One region of the Alteromonas mediterranea DE genome, then DNA from elsewhere that is predicted to be linked to it. Evidence: predicted binding sites of a transcription regulator. Region 1 holds the regulator's gene; the other holds the start of a gene.

Region 1 (4,216 bases):
ATTATTCCAACTTCGTCATAAGCGTCTAGTATTGATTGATACGGCAGGGTTTAGCCAACGGGATAGCCGTTTAATTAAACAGATTAAGCAGTTTGATAATGGTCAAATGCCAAAAGTTAAAAAATATTTGGTAGCGCAGGCAAATACACAATATCCTGCCCTACAGCGCATCATTAAGGCTTATGATGATATCGAACTAAGTGGCTGTATTTTCACAAAGTTAGATGAATGCTACTCTTTAGGAGAGGTATTGAGCGCTGCAGTTGAATATCAACTGCCGGTTAGTTATGTCACCGACGGTCAGAAAGTACCTGAAGACATTAAGATTGCGGAGGCAAAATCTTTAGTTTCTGCCGCTGCAAAGCTTTATAAAAAGTACGGTTTGAATCATACTAGTAGCAACAACGCAATTAAAACAGCATAAGCAGTATGATTGACGACCAAGCGAGTAGCTTAAGAAAAATGAAGCAATCACGGTTAATCAAAGTTATCGCCGTCACCGGAGGTAAAGGTGGCGTAGGTAAAACAAACATTACGCTAAACACCGCTATCGCTATGGCGAAGCAGGGTAAGCGAGTTATGGTTCTCGACGCCGACCTCGGACTGGCGAACGTAGACGTAATGCTAGGTTTGCGGGTTGAGAAAAACCTTTCCCACGTGCTATCTGGCGAGTGCACGCTTGATGAAGTGTTAGTCACCGGCCCCCACGGTATTAAAATTGCGCCTGCCACCTCTGGCACGCAATCAATGGCAGAATTATCGCCAACGCAGCACGCGGGTCTTATCAGAGCCTTTAGTGAATTGCGTTCGCAAATCGATGTACTCATCGTAGATACCGCGGCCGGTATTTCAGACATGGTGTTGAGTTTTTCAAAAGCTTCTCAAGACATCATGGTAGTGGTTTGCGATGAGCCCACCTCGTTAACTGACGCCTATGCCTTAATAAAGATTCTTAATCGTGAGCACGGTGTATTTCGCTTTAAAGTTGTGGCGAATATGGTTCGCGATGTACGGGAAGGTCAGGAATTATTTAGCAAATTAAGCAAAGTGACAGGGCGTTTTTTAGATGTTGCACTAGAATTAGTGGCAACCGTACCTTTTGATGAGAATATCCGCAAAGCCGTGAGAAAACAAACGGCTATTGTTGATGCGTATCCGGGTTCTCCCGCCGCTGTTGCGATTACTCAGCTTGCGAGTAGAGCCCTTACGTGGCCCATTCCGGCACAACCGGGCGGTCACCTAGAGTTTTTTATTGAACAACTCGTTGCAGAAAAAGCAGTAGGAAGTCAGCGTTGAACAGCAAGGCCGCCGCTTATCGTCAACAAACCGATAAATCGCAGTTAGTCGAACGACATGCGTCATTGGTTAAGCGCATTGCGCATCACTTGATTGCGCGATTGCCGGCCAGTGTTCTTGTTGATGACCTGATCCAGTCGGGTATGATTGGTTTGCTAGAAGCTGCGCGTAACTTCGACGGGTCGAAAGGCGCGAGCTTTGAAACTTTCGCAGGCATTCGCATTCGTGGTGCTATGTTAGATGAGATACGTAAAGGCGATTGGACCCCGCGTTCAGTACATAGAAATGGACGTGCTATTACCGAGGCTATTTCACAGGTAGAGAGCGAAACAGGCCGCGATGCGAGAGATTCTGATATTGCTGATAAGCTTAATGTAAGCTTGCAGGACTATCACCAAATGCTTAATGAGGTTAATGCGGGAAAGCTGGTAGGTATTGAAGATTTAGGTGTGTCGGAAGATGTAATTACTACTGAGCAGAGTAGAGGTAGTGATGCGCCGCTTGAAGATTTAATGCAAGGCGCGTTTCAAAAAGCGCTTGCCCATGCCATTACGACATTACCTGAACGAGAAGCAATTGTTCTTTCACTGTACTATGATGAAGAACTGAACTTAAGAGAAATTGGCGAAGTTCTTGATGTTAGTGAGTCAAGAGTCAGCCAAATTCACAGTCAGGCCATGTTAAAACTCAAATCACGAATGAAGTCGTGGCAAGCTGACGAAGAATAGAAATTAATAACAATTAACCCCTCATTGGAGGCTATTTTGGACAAAAGCATGAAAATTCTTGTGGTTGACGATTTTTCAACCATGAGACGTATCATCAAAAACCTGCTTAAAGATTTAGGTTTTTCTAACATCCAGGAAGCGGATGACGGAAGCACTGCATTGCCTATGCTGCAGCAAGGTGATTTTGATTTCGTTGTTACCGATTGGAACATGCCAGGAATGCAAGGTATCGATTTGCTGCGCGCAATAAGAGCCGACGACAAACTTAAGCATTTACCTGTACTAATGGTAACTGCAGAAGCGAAAAAAGAGCAAATTGTTGCCGCTGCACAAGCGGGCGTTAACGGCTATGTCGTTAAACCATTCACCGCTGCAACTTTAAAAGAAAAATTAGATAAAATTTTCGAACGTTTAGGTTGATCCAGACGCTCACCAGATAAATGAGGTTTACTGGATGACAACGAATGTAAACGTTCCAATTTCGTTAGAAGAGGCCAAACAGCTTGTCACCTATCTGGAAGAAGGTGACAACGCGTCTGCTAACGCTCTACTTGAAGCTGCCTCAATGAAGGAAAACGTTGAGCTATTTGCTGAAGTAGGAAAGTTAACGCGTCAACTCCATGACGCGTTAAATAATTTTCAAATTGACGACCGCATCAAAAACTTAGCTACCGACGATATTCCCGATGCACAATCCCGCCTAACCTACGTAATTGAAGAAACCGAAAAAGCAGCTAATACTACAATGGACGCTGTGGAAGCGAGTATGCCGATAGCGGAAATGCTGTCGGTGCGTATCGAAAAAGTGATGCCTGAGTGGAAAAAGCTCATGAACCGCCAAATCGAGTTGGGCGAGTTCAAAGCGTTATGTGCAGATTTAGACGAATTATTGGAAGACGGTTCGCTTCAGTCAGCTAAACTTACACAGTTACTTACCGAAGTATTGATGGCTCAAGGCTATCAAGACTTAACGGGTCAAGTTATCCGTCGCGTTATCGACCTTGTAAAAGAGGTAGAAGATAGCTTAGTTAATATGCTAACCATGTTTGGCGAGCGCGAAGGTGAAGAACAAACTAAACCATCTAGCGTTAAGGCCGATAAGGTTGATGGTGTAGAGGCAGAAGGCCCAATTATTGACGCCGAGAAACGCGATGATGTCGTTTCTGGCCAAGATGACGTAGATGATCTTCTGTCTAGCTTAGGTTTTTAGGGGAGCGGGCGCATGTCGTTTGATGTTGACGAGGATATATTACAGGACTTTCTGGTTGAGGCTGGAGAGATACTTGAACAATTACAAGAACAGCTCGTTGATCTTGAGAACAATCCTGAAGATGCGGATTTGCTGAATGCAATTTTCCGTGGATATCACACAGTTAAAGGTGGAGCGGGCTTTCTTTCGCTCACAGAGTTAGTAGAAATTTGTCACGGTGCAGAAAACGTTTTTGACGTAATGCGCAATGGACAAAGAACCCTAACCCCAGAACTGATGGATATTATTTTGCAGGCCACTGACGTGGTGGTAGAGATGTTTGAGCGGGTTAAAGCTCGCGATCCACTCGAACCTGCAGATGCACACCTTGTCGACTTATTGCACAAATTAAGTCGCCCGGAAACGCCAGATGAAAACATTTTTGGCGCCTCTGAAGAGTCAGCCACTGCACCTGAGTCATTTGCTGCGGAGCCTGAACTTGTCATTGAAGAACCTACAGCGCAAGTGCCTAGCGGCACAAGCGACGGTGGTATTGACGAAATAACCGAAGATGAATTCGAAGCGTTACTCGATGAACTTCATGGTTCAAATGCGCCAGGTCAATCTTCTTCAGCAAGTAAGCCATCAGTCGCGCCAGCATCACCTTCAGCACCCACGACACCGACCGCTGGCGGCGATAGCGACGATATCACCGACGAAGAATTTGAAGCGCTTCTCGACGATTTACACGGCAAAGGCCAGTTCGCAACTAGCGCTGCTCCTGCCTCTGAACCTAAAGCACCGGTAGCGCCCGCACCATCGAACTCAAGCAGCGATGAAGAAATTACTGACGATGAGTTCGAAGCACTTCTTGATCAGCTGCATGGTTCAGGTCAAGGCCCTACGCAACAAAGCGCAGCGCCTATTTCACCTGAGCCACCAGTAGATAAAGCGGCGACTGAAGCTGTTCAGAAGGCTAAACAAGCAGCACCTGTTAAAGCTG
Region 2 (4,216 bases), 240 kb from region 1:
TTGGTTCCAATCTAACGGCAATACGTCAGCTTTATTGATCACTTCAAGGCCAGTGCCAAGGATCTCAATTTCACCTGTGCGCATATCTTTATTGATTTGTCCTTCAGGACGCGCACGCACCTTACCAGTAAGTTTAACGCAGAACTCGCTGCGCAGGGTATTAGCAACAGATAGCACCTCTGGTAGGTCTGGGTCGAACACCACTTGTACGATACCTTCACGGTCACGTAAGTCGATGAAAATTACACCGCCTAAGTCGCGACGCTTGTTAACCCACCCGCAAAGGGTAACTTCTTGTCCAATGTATGATGAATCGATATTCCCACAGTAATCTGTGCGCATGGTCGTTGACCCCTGATAATTTCTCTTGCTCGGCACGTAGTAAATTCGACGTAATTTTAAACAGAGTTTTGGGCTTATTAGTTTGACTAATTTCGCGTAAACTCTCTGGCCAGTGAGTTGGCCCGTCAGCTACATGCATAATGTAATGATTTAAAGGCCGCATAGTATAAACAAATGCTTGCTAAAGCCCAATGACAAATATGCACAATTCAGCCATATCCCGCGGAAATCTCTACATTGGTTTGCCAATGTGGCAACACAGCCACTGGCCCAATACGTGGTTCGCGAATTATCCGAAGTCAGATAACGCCCTTTCGATTTATGCCCAAGAATGTAATACGGTGGAAGGAAATACCACGTTTTACTCTCTACCTCACCAAGACGCGGTGATACGCTGGGCTAACTCGGTGAACGATGACTTTCGCTTTACCTTTAAATTTCACCAAAATATAACGCATGTGCATCAACTGCAGCACTGTGAGGAAGAAGTTGCCCAACAGCTTTCACTGCTAACCCCTCTTAAAGACAAATTAGGCGTGATGATGCTGCAATTGCCCGCATCGTTTGGCCCAGATAAACTGGGCGTATTGGAACAGTTTCTCGCAGCCCTGCCCACTGAACTGAATGTAGCGGTCGAGGTACGCCATTTAGCGTTTTTTGCCAAGGGTGATGAAGAAAAAGCGCTAAATCAGGTTTTAATTCGCCATAACGCTAACCGCATAATTATGGATACTCGGGCGCTTTTTACTGGCCCCTGTAATAATGCGCTGCTTGAAGAGGTAAGAGACAAGAAGCCTAGGGTGCCAGTTAATGTGATTGCCACCGGCAGTACGCCTGTAGTTCGGTTCGTTGGAAACGATGTAGACGATGATAACCTTCGCTGCTTAACGCCGTGGGTAAAGAAAGTCCATCAGTGGCTAAATGACGGGAAAGACGTGTATTTCTTTTGCCATCGCCCCGATAACAAAGACGCCCCTTGGCTTGCCCAGCAATTTATTGATTTATATAACTATCAAGCTTCGTCACATGCTTTTAATAACCTCTCGATAAAACACCAGCCTGAGCAAAACCCTTTATTCTAAATGCATAGTATTATTCTAATTAAACTGTAAACTAGTGGGTCTAGTTTTTCATATTTAGATTACCGCGATAGACTTTCAATAAACCATGAGTATGAAAAGGCGCGTCTTGCCGCGCTTGAATCGTTAGATATTTTAGACACGTCCCCCAGCGAACAGCTCGATGCATTAACGAAACAAGTACAAACAGAATTTAAATGTAAAACCTGTCTAGTTAGCCTTGTGGCAGAAGACCGCCAATGGTTTAAATCTCGACAGTGTATGGATGCAACAGAAACGCCACGTAATATCTCTTTTTGTACTTACGCGATTGCTGAAGAAGAGTATTTGATAGTCCCTGATGCCAAGGCCGACAAAATATTTGCGAATAACCCCTTAGTTACGGGTGAGCCCTACATTAGAGCGTATGCCGGATTTATATTGCGTAACAAGGATGGCTATGAATTAGGTACGCTTTGTTTACTTTATGACGAGCCTAAAGCGTTTTCTAGTGACAACATAGACACATTAAAACAGTACGCACGTATTACTGAAAACATTATCTTTTCAGAGCATTTGCAATAGTTTAGTGTTAGTTAACGCAATAAAAACAATACGTTTTGTGGTATTTGATTAGCCATAGATAACACGCTTATATTGGCTTGTTGCATTATTGAAAACCGCGTTTCTTCGGACGTAACGTTGGCATAGTCCGACTGTGTAACTTGCGCGTTCGCTCGTTCAACGTTTACGCTTGTATTAGAACGGCCTAATTTAGACCTAATATTTGATTACTAAGGCGCGTTGAAATTTGTAAGCCAGCGGCATCATCACTAGCGTTATTGATGCGAAGCCCTGAAGTAAGTTGCTCGAAAGAACGACTAAGCCCTTTATTGACGCCAAATAAGGTATTAGTGGCCTGCTGCGCTGCCACGTTGGTATGCAAAAACATAGTTGATCACCATATACATAACACCTTATATAAAGATAGTCGATTACGGCTGGCGATCAGCGTGGCAGGTCAAAAAACATACTAAAGAACAATTAAGAAAAACTAACGGCGGTATTTAAGCTATCTGGCGCGCCGTTAGTTTTTAAAGAATTAAAAGTTAACTACCTGAAATCGGCCGCATCTAACTCATGTTTTTTCATAAGCTTATGCATATCTGTGCGGTTTCTACCAGCCAGTTCAGCGGCCCGCGTTACGTTACCGTCAGTCATTTTTAGTAACTTATGTAGGTACTGCTGCTCGAAGGCATCTCTCGCTTCGGTTAGTGTTGGCCAGCTTTGCTTGGTAGCAGACAGTGCCTGCTCAACAAGGTGAAGTGGGATCACCGGCGTTTGCGTTAATGCTACACACTGCTCTACAACGTTGACTAATTGACGTACGTTACCCGGCCAAGATGAAGTTACCAGCTGCTGCATAGCGTCATCAGAAAACTGACTAACGTTAACACCGTGGCGCTGCGCACTTTGCTGTAATAAAGAACGCGCCAACAGCGGAATGTCTTCGCTACGAGATTTTAGAGACGGAAGTTTTAAATTCACCACGTTTAAGCGGTAATACAAGTCTTCTCTAAACGTGCTTTCTTCCATTTCCTTGTGCAGGTCTTTGTGGGTGGCTGAAATGATACGCACATCGATGTCGACATGTTTACTACTGCCCACTGGGCGTATTTGACGTTCTTGGAGCGCTCTTAACAACTTCACTTGAAGCGTCATGGGCATATCGCCAATTTCGTCTAAAAATAAAGTGCCGCCGTCGGCTTCCCTAAATAACCCGGGATGAGCGGCAACGGCTCCAGTGAACGCGCCTTTTGCGTGACCAAATAATTCTGATTCAAGAAGGTTTTCTGGCAATGCGCCACAGTTAATGGCTACAAATGGTTTATCGCTTCTATTGCTAGCCTTATGGATAGCATTGGCTAACAGCTCTTTTCCCGTGCCGCTAGCTCCGCTTATGAGCACTGACACTTCCCGTTTAGCTATACGAAAAGCTTGGTCTAACACATTGAGCATTTCTGGAGAACGAGTAATGATATCTTTCGCCCAGTCTCCCGGCTGCGCAGCTTGAGACTGGCTTAACGCTTTTTGAAGTAAAGTGCGTAGTTCGTCGTGATCCACAGGCTTAGGTAAGAAACCAAAAACGCCGCGCTGCGTTGCCGCCACTGCATCGGCAATGGTGCCGTGAGCTGTCATTAGAATAACGGGGATATCTTTCCTAATTCCCATTATTTCTTCAAACAGGCTTAACCCATCAAGACCCGGCATGCGCAGGTCGCTTAACACGACATCAAAGCTGTCATTTTGCAGTTTGCGTAGGGCAGACTGGCCATCTTCGACTGCCGTGACGTCATAACCTTCGCCTTCTAAGCGAATGGTTAATAAGCGCAATAAGCTTTTATCATCATCAACCAACAATAAGTTAGGGTTACTACTCGCCTTTTCGCTCACTGTTGTGTACTCCTGTTTTTATCCATCAGTGTTGCTTCAATTTGCAACAATTCTTCTAATTTTTTGCGCAAGTTTATTGCTTCTTTGTTTAGCGCTTCTAGCTGCTCGCCACGAGATGTATTTTCTTGCTCTAATACTACCATTGCTGATTCGAGCTGCATGACTTGGTTATTCTGCGCCCCCGCAACAACATTAATTAACTCTTGCGCAGCCGGCGTAAACCCACCCGCAATGTTATTCACCGCTAGTTGAGCCCTTAGCCTGTCTTGATACGGCGTGTCGTTCGGTAGCGTCAGAATATAAGCGTGCAAAGTGTCATATGCCGAATCACTGAGTGACTTCAACGTATGCTTGCGCTTAAG

Evidence for each region. Region 1 encodes FliA, which starts transcription of late flagellar genes. Its sites were predicted from a motif close to CTAAAGNTNNNNNNNNNNNNGCCGATA; they were not measured.
Region 2: a site for FliA is predicted at 2,456-2,482, ahead of MADE_RS21095 (flagellin N-terminal helical domain-containing protein). Genes of this name have one in related genera too.

Annotation. Positions count from the first base shown of each region.
Region 1 covers NC_011138.3:1,205,153-1,209,368, forward strand. Annotated here, with positions in the region: gene flhF (flagellar biosynthesis protein FlhF) at 1-424, shown strand, start outside; gene MADE_RS05525 (MinD/ParA family protein) at 430-1,296, shown strand; gene MADE_RS05530 (RNA polymerase sigma factor FliA) at 1,293-2,024, shown strand; gene cheY (chemotaxis response regulator CheY) at 2,061-2,444, shown strand; gene MADE_RS05540 (protein phosphatase CheZ) at 2,479-3,234, shown strand; gene MADE_RS05545 (chemotaxis protein CheA) at 3,247-4,216, shown strand, end outside.
Region 2 covers NC_011138.3:1,443,452-1,447,667, reverse strand. Annotated here, with positions in the region: gene aspS (aspartate--tRNA ligase) at 1-342, opposite strand, end outside; gene MADE_RS06560 (DUF72 domain-containing protein) at 543-1,424, shown strand; gene MADE_RS06555 (GAF domain-containing protein) at 1,503-1,985, shown strand; gene MADE_RS21180 (flagellin) at 1,997-2,185, opposite strand; gene MADE_RS21095 (flagellin N-terminal helical domain-containing protein) at 2,170-2,352, opposite strand; gene MADE_RS06545 (sigma 54-interacting transcriptional regulator) at 2,514-3,854, opposite strand; gene MADE_RS06540 (hypothetical protein) at 3,851-4,216, opposite strand, start outside.